3 regions of the Halomonas sp. G11 genome follow, and region 2 is predicted to be linked to each of the others. Evidence: predicted binding sites of a transcription regulator. Region 2 holds the regulator's gene; each other region holds the start of a gene.
What was found. Region 2 encodes sigma-54, which starts transcription at its own class of promoters, with help from an activator protein. Its sites were predicted from a motif close to TGGCACNNNNNTTGCTNT; they were not measured.
Positions count from the first base shown of each region.

Region 1: ADS46_RS04840 (formate/nitrite transporter family protein) is a predicted target of sigma-54. The motif match lies at 1,387-1,404, and genes of this name have one in related genera.
Region 3: ADS46_RS06775 (sugar phosphorylase) is a predicted target of sigma-54. The motif match lies at 3,216-3,233, and genes of this name have one in related genera.

Region 1 covers NZ_LYXG01000009.1:69-7,337, reverse strand. The annotation lists gene ADS46_RS04850 (alpha/beta fold hydrolase) at 1-176, shown strand, start outside; gene ADS46_RS04845 (MipA/OmpV family protein) at 173-916, opposite strand; gene ADS46_RS04840 (formate/nitrite transporter family protein) at 1,586-2,398, shown strand; gene cynS (cyanase) at 2,502-2,942, shown strand; gene ADS46_RS04830 (fructosamine kinase family protein) at 2,946-3,785, opposite strand; gene tal (transaldolase) at 3,847-4,800, opposite strand; gene xylB (xylulokinase) at 4,835-6,325, opposite strand; partial or broken gene ADS46_RS04815 (mannitol dehydrogenase family protein) at 6,325-7,269, opposite strand, start outside.
Region 2 covers NZ_LYXG01000040.1:95,885-103,153, reverse strand. The annotation lists gene pmbA (metalloprotease PmbA) at 1-1,253, shown strand, start outside; gene ADS46_RS14250 (HPr family phosphocarrier protein) at 1,275-1,544, opposite strand; gene rapZ (RNase adapter RapZ) at 1,608-2,489, opposite strand; gene ADS46_RS14240 (PTS sugar transporter subunit IIA) at 2,568-3,041, opposite strand; gene hpf (ribosome hibernation-promoting factor, HPF/YfiA family) at 3,046-3,354, opposite strand; gene ADS46_RS14230 (RNA polymerase factor sigma-54) at 3,441-4,862, opposite strand; gene lptB (LPS export ABC transporter ATP-binding protein) at 4,967-5,716, opposite strand; gene lptA (lipopolysaccharide transport periplasmic protein LptA) at 5,727-6,221, opposite strand; gene lptC (LPS export ABC transporter periplasmic protein LptC) at 6,225-6,803, opposite strand; gene ADS46_RS14210 (KdsC family phosphatase) at 6,810-7,269, opposite strand, start outside.
Region 3 covers NZ_LYXG01000012.1:165,631-172,899, forward strand. The annotation lists gene ribE (6,7-dimethyl-8-ribityllumazine synthase) at 1-232, opposite strand, end outside; gene ribBA (bifunctional 3,4-dihydroxy-2-butanone-4-phosphate synthase/GTP cyclohydrolase II) at 262-1,419, opposite strand; gene ribD (bifunctional diaminohydroxyphosphoribosylaminopyrimidine deaminase/5-amino-6-(5-phosphoribosylamino)uracil reductase RibD) at 1,464-2,648, opposite strand; gene nrdR (transcriptional regulator NrdR) at 2,645-3,121, opposite strand; gene ADS46_RS06775 (sugar phosphorylase) at 3,266-5,029, shown strand; gene dsbG (thiol:disulfide interchange protein DsbG) at 5,126-5,932, shown strand; gene ylqF (ribosome biogenesis GTPase YlqF) at 6,015-6,968, shown strand; gene ADS46_RS06790 (pyridoxal phosphate-dependent aminotransferase) at 7,027-7,269, shown strand, end outside.

The DNA.
Region 1 (7,269 bases), on a different contig from region 2:
TGGAAGTGCTCGAGGCAACGGGATGTGGTCATGCCCCCATGCTCAACAATGACCGGCAGGTGGCTCCCCTCAAGCGCTTTCTAAACCACTATGGCGGCATCGCCTCTGACCCAGCGGCAAGCCCTGGCGAACGGATCAGCCGTTGGTGGCAACGTCTGATCCGCCCTCGTGGCTAAAAGTGATAGTTGATCAGCGCACCGCCCATGACTTGGGTCTTGTCACCCTGGTCATCCACGATCGGGCTGTCAGCGGCGTCGCCTGTCAATCGGGTAACACCGACTAGCCCTGTTACCGACCAGTCCCGGGTCAGGTAATAGCTCAGGCGGCTGTTCAGTCCATAACGGAAATAGCCATCGTTCGGGCGGTAGACGGCGAGTCCTGAACGCGCACTTTCTGCAGGCGAAATACCGAACATATCGCGCGTCCAGTCATCGCTTGAGTAGGTCAACTCAGGACCAATCGAAAACGCCATCCGTTCCGACAACATGGTACGCCAGTTGGCTTTCAGGTCTGCTTCATAGCCGTCTACATCGCCGCCTAAAGGAGCTTTAGTAGCGGCTTCCAGCCCCCAAGGGCCGTTTGAATAGCGGGCACGCACGCCCGCTGCTGCACCATCGTCTACCTCGTCTAGGCCGCTTAGCTCGCCATCGTTATCACGGCCCGGCAAGTAAGTGATAAACGGTGAAACCTTCCAGTTGCCCTGGCGAAGCAAGTTCCAGCCAATACCATCACGCACGCTGGCGTAAAAGGTATCGCCATACGTAATACTGGCACTTGGCCAGCCACGCGTTTCATTTTCATCGCTGCCCAGATATTCAGGCACGCTGAATACGCCGGCGCCAACGCTGCCTTCCCACTGCGCCAGCGCGTTACCCGATGCCATCAGCAACAACGTGGACAGCGCGCAATATGGCATAGCCGATAGTCTTGATCTCATGGTTAAAACCCACTGTTGTCATGAAGGTTTGGAAGCAATGCCCTAACCAACCACAGGCCGTCTTCCTTGACGTAAGCAATCAACGACAAAGTCGCAGCTGGCATGGCCAACTGCGCTGGAATCGACGCTTAATAGGACGCATGAACTGCGCCATAACATACATTTATGAATGTAAGCTAGCACTCGCCTTCAGCTCCGTCAATTCCCCTTCTCGTACCAAGTCAACGCTATCACAGGGGCAATCAACGCCTGAACGGCCAAACGACCTTTTGCAACAATATTGTGCACAGCTCATAGCGCCGCCTCCCAATGGTGCACAGCCCTTATCAAACCGCCTTGCGACGATTGATTCTCACCACACCACCGGCAAATATACGATTTGGTGCCAAAAAAATAAATCAATGAAATAAATCGATTTTATGGCTCCCCAAGCCCTCCCATGAATAAATTGGCATGCCACATGCAGTGTCCTGTCGGCGAGCTGAGCGCCTGCAATCTCCAGATCGTATCGAAGCGCTAACACAACGTACTGACGCTAAGGGCAGACGCAAAGGACTGACACAAAGGACTAACGAAAACGCAAAGGACTGGCACTGGACATTCAGGCGCGGCGTTAACTAACCGAAAATGACACAGGAAAACCTATACATGTCATATCTAATGCCCAGTGAGTTTGTTACCAAGCTGGTAGACCAGGGTGAAGCGAAAGTCTATATGGGCACCCGGGATACGCTTATTCGCGCCTTCATGGCGGGGGCCACCCTGGCGTTGGCGGTTATTTTCGCCATCACTATCGCCACTCAGACCGGCAACTTCCTGATCGGCGCGCTGCTGTTTCCCGTGGGCTTTGTCATGCTTTACCTGATGGGTTATGACCTGCTCACCGGGGTGTTCATGCTGGTGCCGATCGCCTGGCTCGATAAGCGCCCCGGTGTCACCCTGCCGCGCATGCTGAAATGCTGGGGGCTGGTAGGGCTCGGCAACCTTGGGGGTGCCCTGTTCATCGCCACCTTCGGCTATCTGAACTTCACCATGGGCGGCACCGAGGAAATCAACGCCGTCGGCCAGACCATGATGTCTGTCGGTGAAAGTCGAACCGTGGGTTACCAGGATGCCGGGCTTGCCGGTTGGATTGTGCTCTTCCTCAGGGGCATGTTCTGCAACTGGATGGTGTCCATGGGAGTCGTGGGTGCCGCTATCTCGACAACGGTATCCGGCAAGATCATGGCCATGTGGATGCCGATCATTGTGTTTTTCTATCTTGGCTTCGAGCACTCCGTGGTCAACATGTTCCTGTTCCCGATCGGCCTCATGATGGGCGCTGAATTTACGCTGTATCAGTACATCATGTGGAATGAAATCCCCACGGTACTGGGCAACCTGGTCGGTGGCCTGACACTGGTGGGCCTGGTGCTGTACACCACCCATGTCCGCACCCAGCCCAAGAAAAAATTATCTTGATCTAGGTCCATTGACCGAAAGCCGCTAACAACAATGCCGTTAACAACAATGCCGCTAACAACAACAGGGCGTCACGCGCCCTCCATCGCACAGGAGAAATCTCGTGGATAAACTTGAAATGCGCCACACCCTGCTTGCCGCCAAAGCGCGCAAGAAAATGAGCTGGGACGATATTGCCAGCCCCATCGGAATGTCGCCGGTATGGGTAGCATCGGCCTGCTACGGCATGAACAGCGCCAGCCCCGATATCGCCCAAAAGATCTGCAAGACTCTGGATGTCGAGAGCGATGTCGCCGATGCCCTAGTGACATTTCCGACCAAGGTGTGGGATGAAGCCATCCCCCAGGACCCCTTCATTTACCGCCTTTATGAAGTCGTCGGCGTATATGGCGAAACGCTCAAGGATGTGGTGCAGGAGCAGTTTGGCGACGGCATCATGAGCGCGATCGATTTCACCATGGATGTCGATAAGGTCGAAGACCCCAAAGGCGACCGGGTGCTGCTTACCCTGAACGGCAAGTTCCTGCCCTACAAGTCTTGGTAATGCTTAACCCTGATAGGCCTCAAGCGCGGCAACGCTGCGCTCAACACCGCTGCGATAGCTCGCTCCAAAGAGCAGCAAATGATTGAGCAGCGGGTAGAGTTGAAATAACGCTTCACGCCTCGGCCAATCGGCCGGGGCGTCGCCGTTCCAGTAGGCCTCGAAAAAGCGTTCATCCAGCGAGCCAAAAAGCGTCAACATGGCAATATCGACTTCCGGGTAGTGACGATATATCGCCGGGTCGATAATCGCCGGGCCACGCGGCGTGAACATCACATTGCCCGACCACAGATCGCCATGCACCAGGCTTGCGGGCCTGTCGGGCAGCCAGTTTTCCAACTCATGTGCCTGGCGGGCGATGCGCTCATAAAGCTTTTTATCGAGCAAACCGCGCTGATAGCAGGCATCGCCGAGAGGCAATAGCCGTCGCTCGCGCTGAAAAACACGCCCATCGTCCAACGGCGCATTGGGCTGAGGAGTGCTGCCACAGGCGTTATCCCAGTGCCAGCCATGTTGTTGACCGACGCTTGCGTGAAGCTCTTTGAGGCCTTCACCCAGCCTCGCATTATCGCGTCGACCCGAGGCTTCAAGCGTCTCCATTACCAGCCAGCTTTCGGAAAGGCCGAGCACCTGAGGGACAATCAGTATGGAACATGCGCCCTTTAACGCCCGTAATGCCTCGGCTTCGCCGCGCAGCCGCTGCGCGTCGTCATGCTTGACGACGACACGGCCCTGTTCGGTATCAAGCTGATAGACGGCCGCAATATCGCCACCGCCAAGCGGCGTTAATGCGCCCTTGGGTGTCAGGTCGAGTGTTTCCAGTAACGCATCTAGGGCTGAGTCCATTGCATGCTCCTTTGCGCTGAATGTCAGTCTATTATGGCGGCCAATTGGCGGCGACGTCGACTCACCCCAGCCGCTGATGAATGAGCTTTTCCAGCTCGAGCTGGTCATCGTGGAACCGACGAATACCCTCCGCCAGCTTGTCGTTGGCCATGGCATCCTGATTGTGGCCCCAGCGGAAATCGGCTTCATTGAGGGCGGGCAATGGCTGACCGTTGCCCGCAGGCGCAGCAATCTGAGGCGTCACCTCCCCCTCTGCGGAAGCCAGCTCTTCAAGCAGGGCCGGGGAAATGGTCAACCTTGGGCATCCCGCCAACGCCAGCACCTGGCCGGTGGTGCGGAAACTGGCGCCCATCACGACGGTGTCGTAGCCGCCCTGGTTGGCCCGTTCACAAACCCCGCGCACAAACGCGACGCCCGGGTCGTTTTCCGGCGTGTAGTCGTTGCCGGTGGCATTCTTGTACCAATCGGTCACACGGCCCACAAACGGCGAGACAAGAAACACGCCCGCATCAAAACAGGCCTGCGCCTGGGCGTCGCTGAACAGCAGCGTCAGGTTGCACTGAATCCCTTCGCGCTCCAGGACTTCGGCGGCGCGAATGCCTTCCCAGGTGGACGCCAGCTTGATCAGCACGCGGTCGCGGGTTACACCTCGGGCTTCATAAAGCTCGATCAGCTCATGGGCCTTGGCGATGCTCGCCTGGGTGTCAAACGACAGCCGGGCCGCCACTTCAGTGGACACACGCCCTGGCACCACGGCGGCGATTTCGCTGCCTACCGCCACCGCCAACCGGTCAACGGCATGGGGTACCTGCTGCTCAAGCGCCCCGCCCGCGGCTTTCACCTGGCTCAGTTCTTCGTCGATCATCGCCTGATAGCCCGGCAGACTGAACGCCTTGAGCAGTAGCGACGGATTGGTGGTGGCGTCCTGCGGCTGGTAGCGGCGAATCGCTTCCAGGTCCCCGGTATCGGCCACCACCAGTGAGTGTTGTTTTAACTGCTGTAATTGATCAGTCATCTATCAATCTCCTTAATAGACCGTGTAACTGGGTTTAATCGGTTTGGCCGTGGCGTTGGTTCAGCGCACGATAGTACCGCGAATACGCCTTCTGGTAAGCGGCCACCCGCGCTGGGTCAGGGTCCGCCTGGGATTGGGCATCCAAGGTAACCAACCGTTCACAGAGCGCGTCCAGGGTGACCCCGGCTTCCCGCTGGTCGCACCACGCGGCCTGTAGTGCCCCACCCAGGGCCGCGGCATCGGTGATTTCCGGACAGATCACCTGCGTATTGGTGATATCCGCCACCATCTGCCGCCAAACCGCGCTCTTGGCACCGCCGCCAATCAGACGGATTTGGCTGGCTCCCGCGGTTAAATCACCGAGCAGTTCCAGGCCGTAGCGCAGACCAAACGTCGCCCCTTCCATCACCGCCCGGCATAGATTGGCCTGGGTGGTATTGAGGCTGGTCAGGCCGAGGAAATCCGCCGACGCCTCCGGCAGCATAGGCACTCGCTCGCCGTTGAAAAACGGCAGCACGGTCACGCCTTCCGCGCCGATGGGCGCACTCGCTACGCGCTCGCCAAAGGCCTCGAGATCCAGACCGAACAGCTCGCGCACCCGGGTAGTCGCCGACGTCACATTCATGGTGCAGATCAGCGGCAGCCAACCGCCGGTGCTCGAACAGAAATTGGCCACCATGGCATTATCGCAAACCACCGGCGCCGGTGAATAAGCACATACGGTTCCTGATGTCCCCAAGCTTAACGTAATCAGCCCGGGCGTTATATTGCCGGTGCCAATTGCACCCAGCATATTATCCCCGCCGCCGGAGGACACCACGACATCGTCCGCCAAGCCCAGCTCGGCGGCCACGGCGCTTTGCACAACACCGGCGGGCTCATGCGCCTCAAGTAAGCGGGGAAGCACACGCTGGGCATCCAGCTCAGGGGCTATCTCGGCAAACACATCCAGCCGCCAGCGCCGCCTTTGGGTATCGAAATAACCCGTGCCGGAGGCATCGCCCGCCTCGGTCACGCGGTTGCCGGTAAGCCAGAAATTCAGGTAATCGTGAGGCAACAACAGGCTATCGATACGCCGATAAGCGTCAGGATGATGGTCGCGCAGCCACGCCACCTTGGAGGCAGTATAGCCGGTTTGCAGCACCAGACCGAGCTTTTCCAGGCAGCCTGCTTCACCGCCGAGACGTACCATCAGGTCGTTGTTATGCGCGCTGGTTTCGGTATCACACCACAATTTGGCGGGATACACCGGCTCGCCCTCGGCATCCAGTGCCACCATGCCATGCTGTTGACCTGAGACACCGATACCGCGCACCTGACGGGCGTCGACGTCGGCACGCTCAAGGGCCTCGAAGAAGGCGCCTTTCAGCGCTGCCAGCCATTCGCTGGGGGCCTGCTCACGGCGGCCATTCTCACCTTCGTCAAGGTGATGGGGACGGCTTGCCTCCCCGCGGATAAGGCCTTGCTCAACATCCACGACCACCACTTTGGTACTTTGCGTTCCGCAGTCGACACCGATATACATTACTGAATTCCTTTGGACGAGACCAGATCCTCAAGCGTAGCGCGTGCGCCGCGTTCGTGCAGCGATGTCAGCGCCGCCAGATAGGCCGCCAGAAAACGCGGCTGGTCGGCCAGGTCCCCAAACACCTCACGGTTTTCAACAAACGCCGTTGGCTGGGTGCGGTTATGGGCGGCAATTTGCATAAGCGACGCTTTCAGACGGTCGACGATCTCGATGGGCTCGCCCTGTTCGTCGACCCCTTCAGCATAGCGTGCCCAACTGGCCACAACCGCCGCACTGCGTTTGATCTCGCCGCCATCGGCCAACTGCTGACGAATCACCGGCACCAGCCACTTGGGTATGCGGTCAGAGCTTTCTGCGCACAGCCGCGCCAGGGTGTCCTTGATTTGGGGATTGGCAAAGCGTTCGATCAGCGTCATCCGATAGTCTTCCAGGTCGACGCCAGGCACCGGCGCCAGCGTCGGCGATCCCTCTTCGCGCATGTAGCCGAGCAAAAAGTCCACAAAAAGCGGGTCCTGGCAGACCTCATGAGCGTAGCGGTAACCGGCCAGGTAGCCAAAGTAGGTGAGCGCCTGATGACTGGCGTTGAGCAGCCGCAGCTTCATCAGCTCGTAGGGCTCAACGTCATCGACCAACTGTACGCCCACCTTTTCCAGCGCCGGACGCCCCAGCGGGAAATGATCTTCCAGCACCCACTGCGTGAACGGCTCGCACACCACCGGCCAGGCATCTTCAATGTCGAAACGCTGTGAAAGCTCGCTGATATCCGCCGCCGACGTCACGGGGGTAATGCGATCCACCATGGCATTGGGGAACGCCACTTCCTCGGCCAGCCAGGCACCCAACTCGGTATCACGGGCCTGGGCATAAGCGCTGAACATGCGCTTGGCCACTTCACCATTGCCTTGAATGTTATCGCAGGACATGACCGTAAAAGGGGCGAT
Region 2 (7,269 bases):
CAGATGCCGCTGAGGTCGGGGCAAGTGTCGATCAGGGAATTGGCGTCAGTGTCCGCCAGGGCGAAGTGGAAACCGTCGAGCTTTCCCGTGATCAGGGCATTGCCATCACCGTGTATGTGGGACAGCGCAAGGGTAGCGCGTCGTCCACGGATGCCAGCGAGGCATCGCTTCTGGCAACCGTGGAAAAGGCCCTGTCGATTGCTCGCTATACGGGTGAGGACCCGTCGGCAGGTCTTGCCGATGCGGCGCTTATGGCGACCGATATCCCGGATTTGAAAGTCCATCACCCCTGGGCGTTAACCACCGACCGGGCCATCGAGCTGGCGCTGAGCTGTGAGCAAGCGGGCCGCGAAGTGACAGGCATCACTCAGTCGGATGGTGCTTCGCTATCGAGCGGTGAAGGCGTGCGCGTTTACGCCAACAGCCATGGCTTCGTTGGCACCCAAAAAGGGAGTCGGCATTCACTTTCCTGCGTGTTGATTGCTGAAGACGAGCAAGGCATGCAGCGTGATATGGACTATACCTCGGCGCGCAACCCTGACGATTTATCCGACCCGGCCGCCGTGGGGCGCGAGGCGGCCAGGCGTACCCTGCGTCGCTTGGGGGCCAGGCGTCCACCAACGGGCGCTTATCCGGTGCTGTTCGATCCAAGTCTGGCAAGTGGCTTGGTGGGCCATCTGATGGGCGCGCTGGCAGGCGGCGCGCTATACCGTCAGGCGTCGTTTCTGTGTGACCGACTCAATACGCCGCTGTTTCCCGATTGGTTTAGCCTTGAAGAACGACCGATGGAGATTGGTGCGACGGCAAGCTCTCCCTTTGATGGGGAAGGGGTTCAAACGCGCAACAACCGCTTTATCGAAAACGGCCAGATAGCGAGCTATATGCTGTCATCCTACAGCGCACGGCGTTTGGGAATGAATACCACGGGTAACGCCGGGGGCGCACGCAATCTGCGCATTACCGCGCCGTTATCCAGCCCGGCCGCCCTGTTCGAGCAAATGGGCACAGGTGTCTGGGTGACCGAGCTGATGGGGCAGGGCATTAACGGTGTCACGGGCGACTATTCCCGCGGTGCAGCCGGTTTCTGGGTCGAAAACGGGGTGGTGCAATACCCTATCGAAGAGTTCACCATCGCGGGTAACCTGGAACGCATGTTCGGTGCGCTTACGGGCGTGGGTGATGACATCGACCGCCGCGGCAGTATCCATTCCGGTAGCTGGCTGATTGATGGCATGACCATCGCCGGCAACTAGCCGAGCGTTGCAGACTGGGTTTTATTTGTCTTCGTCAAAGCGGGCGTCGAACAGCGATTGAATGGCATCCAGGGCCTGTTCGGCGTCATCGCCTTCTGCTTTGATGCATAACTCCGTGCCACAGGGGGCTGCGAGCATCAGCAGCGCCATGATATTGGCGGCATCGGCTTCCTGGTGCTGTTTGTAAACGCGGACATTGGCGTCAAATTGCTGACTGCATTGTACAAGCTTTGTGGCGGCCCGCGCGTGAAGGCCGCGTTGGTTAGTGAGGGTAAGTCTACGTTCTGGCACCCTGGTTCCTTTTGGCTATGAGGGTCTTCGCGATAGATGATGGTCTGGTCAACGTGGCTCGAACTAAAGCGGTGCGTTGACCGTGTATTGCAAGCCCAGCTCGCGGTGGCGTAATTGTACTTCACCCATCAGATTGGCGATGCGTTGCGCCAGTTGTTCAGCGATGTAAACCGAGCGGTGCTGACCGCCGGTACAGCCAATCGCAACCGTCATGTAGCTGCGCTGGCTGTGCTGATAGGCTGGCAGCCAGCGTTCAAGCCAGGCCTCGATATCGCGGGTCATGTCATCGACCAGTGGGTAACTGGACAAAAACGCAATGATGTCAGCGTCGCGGCCAGTGGAGCCCCGTAACGCCGGATCCCAGTAGGGATTGGGCAGGCAGCGGACATCAAAGACAATATCCGCATCCAGCGGAACGCCGCGCTTATAGCCGAAGGACTCGAAAGTCAGCGTTAGCTGGTCACGCCGCTGATGGGCGACCTGATCAGTGATGCGGCGACGAAGGTCATGCACCGAAAGCCGGGTCGTGTCGATGGTCAAATCGGCCAGGTCGCGAATCTCGTGCAGCGTTTGCTCTTCTTTGTCGATGGCTTCTTCTAGCGTGAGGCTGCTGTTGCGGGTTAACGGGTGCCGTCTGCGAGTAGCTGAATAGCGTTCCAGCAAAATGCGTGCGTCGGTGGTGAGATACACGATCTGGCACTTGATGGTCCGCTGCCGAAGCTCTTTGAGCAGTTCGGGAAGTTTGGCAAGTGCGCCTGGCAGGTTGCGTGCGTCAATACTGACAGCCAAGTGGGTGCGATCGCCCTGATCGCGCAACTCCTCCACCAGGGAATCCAGCAGCATGGCGGGCAGGTTATCAATAGCGTAATAACCCAGATCTTCCAGCGCCTGTAAAGCTATCGATTTGCCTGACCCCGATCGGCCACTAATAATGACGAGTTGCATGAAGGCTCTCTTGCTTGCGGTCAAGCGACTTGGACAAGCGACCCGGGATTAGGACGGTCCATTAAGCGCCTCGCCTATTTAAAGGCTGGCAGCCTGTTCGCGTATCTTGGCGGAGATGAGGTCCAGCAATTCACGTTGACTACCCGACTTGCGTAGCTGCTGGCGCGTGTCGGCATCATTCATGATGGAGGCAACTTGGCCCAGCAGTGCCAGGTGCGTGTCGTCGGCTTCTTCTGGCACGAGCAGAACAAACACCAGGTCAACCGGGTCTCCGTCAATGGCGTCGAAGTCGACCGCTTCATTGAGTTTGAGAAAGCCGGCGATGGGCGAATCACAATGCGGACTTCGCGCATGGGGAATCGCCACGCCGTTACCAATCCCCGTACTGCCGAGGCGTTCACGGCCAATCAGACGGCTGAACACCTCCTGGCTGTCGAGGCTGGGAATGTTTTGGGCGATAAAGGTGCTGAAAAACTCCAGCACCCGTTTTTTGCTGCCCCCGGGCACATCGTAGAGAACGCGTTCCGGGGGGAGGATTGTGGCCAACGTCATTGAATTAACGCACACCTGCGCCCTGGGCGCGGGCTTGTGCTTTTTCCTTATGCTTAACGAGTTGTCGATCGATCTTGTCCGCCAGGGCGTCAATGGCGGCGTACATATCGTTATCAAGGGCCTCGGCATGCAAGTCAGCGCCTGCAGCGTGCAGCGTACAGGCGGCCTGTTGACGCTCTTTTTCGACCGAGAGCGTTACCTGTACGGTGGTGATGTTGTCGTAATGGCGCTCAACGCGTTCCAACTTTTCGTTGACATAGTCACGCAAGGCGTCAGTCAGTTCTACATGATGACCGGTGATATTGACTTGCATTGACGTACTCCTTATCCGTCGGACTGTTCTTCGATTGTAACCCTTTTTGGCGTTAAGCAAAGCCCTTGTAGTGAGTTTCCATTTGCCTAACGTAAGCGGCGGCGTTCGCTGGACGAAGGAATGCCCATGCCTTCGCGATATTTGGCGACCGTGCGTCGGGCCACGTGGATACCGGCTTCCTCCAGCAGGGTGACCAGACGGCTATCCGACAAGGGTTTGCCGGGGGGTTCTTCCTGGATCAGTTTTTTGAGGCGTGCGCGAATGGCCGTACTGGAGTGGCTGTCGCCGTCCTGGCTACTGATCTGGCTGGAAAAGAAGTATTTAAGTTCGAAAATGCCCCGCGGTGTATGGATGAACTTCTGGGTGGTGACACGAGAAATGGTCGATTCGTGCATCTCCACCGCATCGGCAATATCGGCCAGGATAAGCGGTTTCATGGCTTCTTCGCCGTGTTCGAGAAAGCCGATCTGGCGGGTAATGATTTCCCGCCCAACGCGTAGCAGGGTGTCGTTGCGGCTGGAGAGGCTTTTGATCAGCCAGCGGGCTTCCTGCAAGTGATCCTTGAGAAATTGGTTATCCTGGCTTTTGTCGGCGCGCTTGATCAGGCTGGCGTAGTCGGGTTGAATCCTGAGTTTGGGCAAGGCCTCGGGGTTGAGTTCGAGGTGCCAGCCTTCGTTATCGTGGTGAACCACCAGGTCGGGAATCACGTAACTATCGTCAGTGGCGCTGTAAACGCTGCCGGGGCGCGGGTCCAGGCTTCTGATCAGTTGGATGACGTCATCGAGCTGTGCATCGTCCAGACCGAGTCGCCGCTTGAGGAGGCGCTGATCGTTCTTGCCCAGGGCTTCCAGGAACTGGCGGACCAGCCGCCGGGCAGGCATCAGCAGCGGGGTGTCGTCGGGCAGGGCGGCGAGCTGAAGCATCAGGCATTCGCGAAGATCGCGGGCGAAGATGCCGGTGGGCTCGAACTGTTGCAGCCGCAGCAGAATGGTTTCGACCTCGCGCTGGCTGAGGCCTTCCACGCCCTGATCTCGCAGTCCTTCACGGATGTCGTTAAGGGGTTGGGTGAGATAGCCGTTAGCATCCAGCGCATCAATCAGGCTTTCGGCTACTAACTGTTCGCGTTGGCTCAAATCGGTCATGGCGAGTTGCCAGAGGAGATGGCCATGAAGGCTTTGCCCGGCTGCCTGGCGCTCGAAGTCAGGCCCGTCGCTGCTTGTGCTGCCGCTGCCAGCCGTATCCTGATAGGTATCTGACCAGTCGCTGTCGACGGACAGCTCCTTGGGAATGCTATCTGCCCACTCGCTTTCTTCCGGCTCGCTGGCGGCTTGTTCGCTTTCGCTGAACTCGTCTTCCTGCTCGAGCATGGGGTTGGCATCGAGCGCTTGCTGAATTTCCTGGCGTAAATCGAGCGTTGATAGCTGTAGCAGGGCAATCGCCTGCTGCAGCTGAGGTGTCATGGTGAGCTGGGTGCCGATCCGCAGTTGAAGAGAAGCTTTCATGACCATCTGAGAACCACTCGTTTATCGGAAAGCATCCACCCTAGTGCGAGTTGTGATCGGGTGCAAGTGCAATAAGTATGCCATTGGCAATAAATATGCCATTAAGGGCTTTAGAGACGAAAATCAGCACCTAGGTAAACGTCACGTACCTCCTGATTGTCAAGAATAGCGTCCGGCGAACCGCTGGCGATGATATGCCCGTCGCCAACGATGTAGGCCACGTCGCAGATATCCAGTGTTTCACGCACATTGTGGTCGGTAATCAAGACGCCAATGTCGCGGTCTTTCAAGGCGCGGATGATCGACTTGATGTCGCCCACGGAGATGGGGTCTACACCCGCGAAAGGTTCATCAAGCAGAATGAACGCAGGTTCGGTGGCGAGGGACCTTGCGATCTCGACGCGCCGCCGTTCGCCCCCGGAAAGGCTCATGCCCATATTGTCGCGGATATGGGTGATATGAAACTCTTCCAGGAGTGTTTCCAGGCGTGCTTCGCGTCCGGCGCGGTCCAGGTCGTTACGGGTTTGCAAAATGGCCATGATGTTGTCGGCGACGGAAAGCTTGCGGAAGATCGACGCCTCCTGGGGCAAATAGCCAATGCCTGCCTTGGCGCGCTCGTGCATGGGCGCTCGGGAAAGGTCGAGGTGATCAATCCCAACGCTGCCTGCATCTGCCTTGACCAGGCCGACAATCATGTAGAATGACGTGGTCTTGCCAGCGCCATTGGGGCCGAGCAGGCCGACGATGCTGCCCTGTGAGATATCCAGGTTGATGTCTTTCACCACGCGCCGGCGTTTGTAGCTTTTTGCCAAGTGACGGGCGTATAGCGTTCGTGTTGCGCTGTTGTCGGCAACGGCCATCTGGCTCTCCTTAACCTTCGGGTTGCAGCGTCATGCGAATGCGCTGCGACTCTTGATTGTCGACATCGGAACGCGCCTTGACGACCTCTTGGTCGATGAAATATTCCAGGCGTCCCCCGGTAAAGCGGTCGCCTTGCTGGATGATTTCCGCCTGATCAATCAACTCGACCCGGCGCTCGGCGACATGGTAGATCACCCGCCGACCCCAGCCTTCCATCGGGCCATCCTGATCCTCGGGCTGGCGCCGCAGATAGGCCCGTTCGCCCAGCGCTGTGGCCCGGGAGAGCTCGCCTTCCTCGTTACGCTGGATTTCCACTTCGTCGCCTCTTATCAGCATGTTGCCTTGGCGAATTTCGACGTCGCCGGTGTAGACCGCTGTACCGGCGCGCTGATCCAGGTCGAGCTGGTCGGCGACGACTTCAACCGGCTGCTGGTGGTTATCCGCCGTCGCATAAAAAGGCACTAGGCAGGCAGCCGCCATCGCCGTGTAGATAAACGCTTTCATGTTTCATTCCTGTCCGGGTTGCGTCTCCGGAGGGTGGTGGCCTTGAACGTCACCTTCAAGCCGCACTTCCTCCTCGTTGAGCCATGCATCCATACGCCGTGCTGTCATGCGCTGGGGTGGTTGCTGGAGCAGCACATGAGTGTCACTCCACGCATGGGCGGTTTTCCCCTCATAGTGCAGAACGTCCGTGTCAAGCTGCCAGCCTTCTTCAGGGGCGATCAATCTTGCGTCGCCCGAAAGCGTCAGCTCCTGAGAACGGGTATTAAGCGTACCTATCTCTGACGTGGCGTTCCAGACGCGCCGCTCGCTGTCATAAAGCGTGGCATGCGGGGTCTCGGCGAGTGTCGAGGCGGATTGGGGAGTATGCACCAGGCGAGGCGTGGTTAATCCCTGCTGAATATTCCCCTGCTCATCAAACAGCGTCAGTTCGGCATCGTGAAGGACGTGGCCTGGCTCCTCGGCACGGGCGTCCGGGTCTGTCGGGACGGTTTGAAGGCCGCCCGGGTCCAGCCATACCAGCAAGCCGCCCAGAGCCAGCACGATAAGTGCCAGTCCCAGACGCGTAGGCCATGTCTTTAGCATAGTGCCTCAGCCGTGTAGATAAGTATCGACAACCGCGCCCCAGTGACCCTGAGCATCAAGCAACGTATCACATATTTCGCGGACAGCACCGTGCCCCCCCAGGCGTTCGGTGACCCAGTCAGCGTGGGTGTGCATGTAGTCAGGGGCGTTGGGTACCGTGATGCCGACGCCTGAGCGTTTGATGCTGGCCAGGTCGGGCAGGTCGTCACCACAATAGGCAACTTGAGACAAATCAAGCTCCAGGCGCTGGCAAAGGCCGCGAAGGGCGGCCAGTTTGTCCTCGCAGCCCTGATAAACGTGGGGAATGCCCAGTGCGGCGGCGCGCTGGCTGACCATGGGGGAGTCGCGGCCGGTGATCAAGGCGACCGAGATGCCTGCGCGTTTCAACAGCTTGAGCCCATGGCCGTCCTGGGTATGAAATGCTTTGATTTCGACACCGTCGGCTTGAAAGTAAAGCCGACCGTCG
Region 3 (7,269 bases), on a different contig from region 2:
CCGCGTCAGGTTTCACCACCTTGAGGACACGCTTGACGGCCAGCGGCAGTTCCCAGGCGCCGGGGACATGCACAATGTCGATGTGCTCCATATCAACGCCATGGCGAACCAGGCTGTCGACGGCGCCCTCCACCAGACTATCGACGACGTGGTGATTGAAACGGCCAACCACGATGACATAACGGCCATCAACGTCGACAAAGGTACCTTCAACTTGAGAAAGGGATTGCATCAATTTATACCTGCTAAAGTGTATACCGGCTAAGAGGTGGACTCATCGGACGTATCGTTCGGCCCCAGCCGCTCGACGACTTCCAGGTCAAAGCCGGAAAGTGCCGAGAACTTCCAGGGCGAACTGAGCAAACGCATTTTACCCACACCAAGATGGCGCAGTATTTGCGAGCCGGTGCCGATCGTTAAGTAATTACCTGCGCCGTCAGAATCGCTGGTGCGGGGCTGGCGCACGCGCTCCAGGAAAATATCCAACTGGTCTTTAAGGTCTTGATTCGGGCGCCCGTCATCAATCAGCACCAGTACGCCCGTGGGGGCCTCGGCTATTTCGACCAGCGCTCGCTGGGCATCCCAGCGACATTGCTCGCCTTTGGTCAGCCCCAGCACATCGCGCAAGGTGTCGGCCAGGTGGACCCGCACCGTCGTAGGCTGTGCGGGTGTTGGCTGGCCGTTGACCAGGGCCAAGTGATGCGCGCCCTGAATACGGTCGCGAAACACATGCAGCATCATCTCGCCCTGGGTGGTCATGATCGGCGAGGCTTCAATATGGTCGACTGTCTGCTCATTGACGATGCGGTAGTGGATCAAATCGGCAATGGTGCCCATCTTGATGCCGTGCTCTTCAGCAAATGCTTCAAGCTCGGGACGGCGCGCCATGCTGCCATCGTCGTTCATGACCTCGCAAATTACACCGCTCGGATCACAGCCCGCCAGGGCCGCCAGGTCGCAGGCGGCCTCGGTATGGCCGGCACGACGCAACACACCGCCGGGTTCGGCCATCAGAGGAAAGATATGCCCCGGCTGGACGATATCCGTGGGCTTGGCATGCGGGGCGACAGCGGCCTGGACGGTCCGCGCCCGGTCAGCGGCGGAAATCCCCGTCGTCACGCCTTCGGTTGCTTCGATCGACAGGGTGAACTTGGTGCCAAACCCCGAACCGTTGTCACGTACCATCAGCGGTAGATTCAGCTGCTCGCAGCGCGCCCGTGTCATCGGCAAACAGATCAAGCCACGGGCAAAACGCGCCATGAAGTTGATATGCTCCGCCTGGACTTTTTCAGCGGCCATGATGATATCGCCTTCATTTTCGCGATCCTCGTCGTCCATGAGGATCACCATTTTGCCCTGGCGAATATCGTCGACAAGTTCAGCAATGGGGGCTAATCCCCCAGAGGAAGCGTGCGCCATGGAATCTCCAATAAAAATTGTCGCAATGGGTGCGATTTCGCGCGTCAGGGTACCTTGGTATCGTCGCTCGTGCCAGTCACCAACGGCGAAGCGATAATCCGCCAATCCTGTCCAACGGCCCGCATATCGTGAATAGTGAGGCGCTGCTGGTCGGCCATCTGGGTGAGCCCTGACAGGGTAAACAAGGGTCTGGCATCGCCACCCAGCAGCGTCGGCGCAACAAACAGCTGCATTTCATCGATCAATCCCGCGCTGAGCATGGCACCCGCAAGCGTGGCGCCGGTCTCGACCAGCAGTTCATTGACATCTTCATTGGCCGCCAGCCACTCAAGCAGAACAGACAGATCTACCCGGCCCTGGGCATCAGCGGATAACACCTGTACCTCTGCCCCTGCGTCAATCAGTCGCTCGTGCTTTTCAGCCTCCCGGGAAGTGGTAACGACCAGAGTGCGTCCGGGGGCTCGTAAACAGGCGGCTGCCAGCGGCAACCGCAACCGGCTGTCGACAATCACCCGCAGCGGCTGGCGGTTGGCGATATCAGCGGCATTATCCAAGCCGAGCTGTTCGGCACGAACCGTCAGACGCGAATCATCCATGATGACGGACTCCACGCCACTCAGGATCGCACTGGAACGAGCGCGTAACCGCTGGACCTGGGCGCGCGCCTCGGGGCCAGTAATCCATTGGGATTCCCCCGACCCCATGGCGGTGCGACCATCGAGGCTCATCGCCATCTTCATGCGCACAAAAGGACGTTGGGTTGCCATGCGGGCGATAAAGCCAGGATTGAGCGCGCAAGCGTCCGCCTCCAGCAACCCAACTGACACCTCGATCCCCGCTTCTTCCAACAGGCGAATCCCCCGGCCGCTGACCTGCGGATTGGGGTCGACCATGGCGACCACGACTCGCGCCACCTGGGCTTCTTGAAGCGCCAACGCACAAGGCCCGGTGCGCCCCGTATGCGAACACGGCTCCAGCGTGACATAGGCGGTCGCCCCACGGGCGCTGCCGCCCGCGGCAGTCAAGGCGTTGATTTCCGCATGCGCCTCACCCGCATAGCGGTGATAGCCCTCGCCCACCACCTCACCGTCGCGAACCAGCACGCAGCCGACACGAGGGTTGGGGTCGGTGGTATACAGACCGTGCGCGGCCAGCACCAGCGCGCGGGCCATATAACGATGGTCATCGGCACTGAACCGATCATCGACGCTAGACAAGGTGGCACTCACGATGAGGGCCTGCCGTCGGCAGGCTCCTGGGACAGGCGATCAATCTCAGCCCGGAATTCATCCAGATCCTGAAATTTGCGATACACCGAGGCAAAGCGAATGTAAGCCACCTGATCGAGGGTTTTCAACGCCTGCATGACCGCCTCACCAATGTCGCGGGCATCAATTTCCCGGTCTCCCCGTGCGCGTAATGTCTGGCGTATCCGCTCGACGGAGGCTTCAATATCTTCCGCGCTAACCGGCCGCTTTTCGAGTGCCCGGAGCATGCCAGCACGCAGCTTGGTTTCGTTGAAACTTTCGCGTGAACCGTCAGACTTGATTACGCGGGGCATGATCAGCTCGGCGGTTTCGTAGGTGGTAAAACGCTCCTGGCAGCTTGCACACTGACGACGGCGACGCACCTGGTCACCGTCGGCCACCAACCGCGAATCGGTCACGCGAGTATCGTTAGCACCACAAAAAGGGCAATGCATGGCGTTCAACCTGTTGTCGGCCCGTGCAAAGGCGCTGCACGAGAAAGCAAAATACGACCTGTTAATGCGCTATTAACCGATCATTGTAACGTTTTGGCACACAAGCTGCACCGTTTGTGGAAGCCTGTTGACTGGGACACCCTCATGACCACATTCGACGATACCGTTCACGCTTATCTGGAGCACCTTTATGGGCCCCGCGCCGCGGAGGTTCAGCGCCGCCTCAACCAACGCCTGGCGCATTTTAGCGCCACAGCAGGCCCACAGACTTTCACCGAGCAGCAGGGGCAGCCTGCACCATCGTGGAGCGAGAAAGACCAGTGGTTGATCACCTATGGTGACTCTATCGTCGATGACCAGACGCCTCCCCTGGCTGTGCTTGACGACTTTTTGCAGGTGCGTCTCGGTGAACGTATCAGCGGCGTCCACGTACTGCCATTTTTCCCATGGAGCAGCGACGACGGCTTTTCAGTGATCCACTATCGGGAAGTGAACCCCGACCTGGGGGACTGGCAACATATTCAAACCCTTGCCCGCCACTACGACCTGATGGCGGACCTGGTGCTCAACCATGTGTCCCGGGAGTCGCTATGGTTTGTCGATTACCTGAGCGGCAGCCTGCCGGGGCGCGATTATTTTATCGAAGTCGACCCCGACACCGATGTGTCAGCGGTGGTTCGCCCGCGCAGCAGCCCGTTGCTGGTACCAATATCCACCCGCCGGGGGACACGCTATCTGTGGGCGACGTTCTCCGAGGATCAGCTTGACCTCAACTTCGAAAACCCCGATGTGCTGCTGGAATTTGTCGGCATCCTGCTGTTTTACCTCGAGCAGGGCACCCGTATCGTGCGCCTAGATGCCGTTGCCTTTCTGTGGAAACGACTGGGAACCAACTGTATCCACCTGCCGGAAACCCACACCGTGGTTCGGCTGCTGCGTGCCATTGTCGACCACGTTGCCCCCGGCACCCTGCTGATCACCGAAACCAACGTGCCGCACCACGAAAACATCAGCTACTTCGGGCTTGACCGCCTGGCGGAAGGCCCGCCCGACGAAGCCCACATGATCTACCAGTTCACCTTGCCACCGCTGCTGCTGCATACCCTGACACGGGGCGAAACGCATACCCTGCAAGCCTGGCTGGCCAGCCTGCCGCCGCTGCCCGACCAGTGCACCTATCTAAACTTCACCGCCAGTCACGACGGTATCGGCGTACGCCCCCTGGAAGGCCTGCTACCCGATCACGAACGCGATGCGCTGCTCGAACTGATGCACCGATTCGGCGGCTTTGTCAGCATGCGCAGCAACCCCGACGGCAGCGACACGCCCTACGAAATCAACATCACCTGGTTTGAAGCCATGCAAGGCACGCGCAAAGGCCCCGACCCGTGGCAAATTGCGCGTTTCCTGTGCAGCCAGGCGATCATGCTCAGCCTGCAGGGCATTCCGGCCCTGTATATCCATACCCTGACCGGCACCCTCAACGACGTGGAAGGCGTTGAGCGCAGCGGTCGCTTGCGCTCGATCAATCGCCGCCGCTGGCAGCGCCGTGAACTCGATTTACTCCTCGACAGCACTGCCACGCCCACCCACGACGTTTTCAATGCGCTGAGCCGATTGTTGGACTGCCGACGCCAAGAGCCCTGTTTTCACCCCAACGCCGCCCAGCGCGTGCTTGCCTCGGACCCATCGCTGCTGGCCATCGAACGTGGCCCGCTGGCCGACGGTCGCCGCCTGTTGGCGCTTTATAATGTCACCGAGGTGCCACTGTCGTTCGATCAGCTCGGCGATGACGTCCAGCACGCATTATCATCGGTGTCATGGCAGGACCTGAATACCCCATCCTCTGGACTACCCAGCGACCCACTGCCGCCTTACGCCGTGCGCTGGCTGGTGTATAGCCCGTGATAATCCATGCATAGCATGGAATAGCCGGAAAAAGATGCCGATTCGGGCACTGCGCGTTACGCTATCCCCTCGATTCTGCAACGACCGAGGAATATCATGCGCGACAGGCTCTCCCTGCCTCAAACGGCATCACGCCATCTTGCCGGACTGGGCGGCACCATGCTCGGTATGCTCATGATGCCAATCGCCCAGGCCGACTCACTCCCCGCCCCCATCCAGGCCTTGGCGGACCAAGGTTTGCAGATTCACGGCGAATTTGACGCCCCTGGCGGCATGCGCGGTTTTGGTGCCAGCCGTCAGGGCCAGGAAGTGACCATCTACCTGACCCCTGACGGCGAGCACGCCATCACCGGCTCGCTGACCGACCAGGATGGCGACAACCAGCTCGAGGAAGCAGCGCTGGATAAGCATGTGCGGGCACCGCTCGAAGCACAAACCTGGGAGCTCCTCGAAGACAGCTATTGGATTCAGGACGGCCAGCGCGACGCGCCACGGGTGGTGTACACCTTTACCGACCCCAACTGCCCCTACTGCCAGGCTTTTTGGGAGGCCGCACGGCCCTGGGTCGAAGCAGGCGAGGTGCAACTGCGCCATATCGTCGTCGGCATTCTGGCCGCCGACAGCCCCGCCAAAGCGGCCACGCTACTCGCTGCCGACGACCCCGCCGCCGCCCTTGCCCGCCATAAGCAAGGCGACCGCATCAGCGCCAGCGCCCAACCCCGAGAAATTGAAGAACAGGTATACAGCAACAATCAGCTGTTCGACGGTCTGGGCCTCTACGCCACCCCGACCAGCGCCTTCAAGCGCCAGACCGATGACGGCGTCACCCGCCTGGACCGCGTCGAAGGCATGCCGGATGAAGAGCGCCTGGAGGAAATGATGGGCGGCCCGGCGCCGCAATAAGCTTTAAGCAGCTTTTCGGCAACCCCTTTAATCAGCACCTTCTGTTAAGATGCACCGCATTAGCAATTTGCAGGAGAGACCCATGCTCGGCTGGTTCCCCGGACATATGAACAAGGCCCGCCGCCAGATCCAGGAGGCGTTGCCGGAAATCGACGTGGTCATCGAAGTGCTCGATGCGCGGCTACCCTACTCCAGCGCCAACCCTATGCTTGCCGAGCTGACTCGCCACAAGCCGGTGCTCAAGATTCTCTCCCGTGCGGACCTGGCCGACCCGGAACGCACCGCCGAATGGGTCGCATTTTTTGACGCCCAGGACGACACGCGCGCGCTGGCAGTCACCACCACCCATACCCGTGAGCTGAAAAAAATTCCCAAGCTCTGCCACGAACTGGCCGGGGCAGTGCGAGCCGACCGCGATGTCCGCGTCATGGTGATGGGCATTCCCAACGTGGGTAAGTCGACCCTGATCAACGGCCTGGCAAGGCGCAAGATCGCCAAAACCGGCAACGAGCCAGCGGTGACCAAACGCCAGCAGAAGGTACGCATCGACGGCCGCGTGGCGCTCGTCGACACTCCCGGGGTGCTATGGCCCAAGATTGAAGACCAGGCCAGCGCCTATCGACTGGCCGCCAGTGGCGCGATTCGTGATACCGCGATTGAATACACCGACGTGGCGATCATCACCAGCGCGGAACTGGCCAGACGCTACCCGGATGCGCTGACCGCCCGCTACAAGCTCAAGGCGTTACCTCCCTATGCGCCATCCAGCACCCATGAGGTCGACGCTGACGGTCCGCAAAAGCCTGATTTCTTGGCAATCGCAGGCTTCGACGGCCAGGCTATTCTCAAGGAAATAGCGGGCAAGCGCGGCGGGCTACGCCCCGGCGGCGCGGTTGACCTGCACCGGGGCGCTGAAGTCTTGCTGCACGAACTGCGTGACGGCAAGCTGGGAAGGCTGACATTGGAAACCCCCGACGATATTCCACCGCCGCCGGTGCACGAGGACGAAGACAGCACCTCCCATTCCGACGCATAATGACGCATCGACCGGCAATGCCGCGCGGCCACTGGACACTTTTTGGAAATAACGGCTCATGGACACCCCCCAACCTCACGAATCGCCCACGCTTAAAAAATCCCACAAGCTGAGTAACGTCTGCTACGACATTCGCGGCCCGGTGCTCGACCACGCCAAACGCCTGGAAGAAGAAGGCCAGCGAATCCTCAAGCTCAATATCGGCAATCCTGCGCCCTTTGGCTTTGAGGCTCCCGAAGAAATTCTTCAGGACGTGATGCGCAACCTGCCCACCGCCCAGGGTTACTGCGACTCCAAGGGG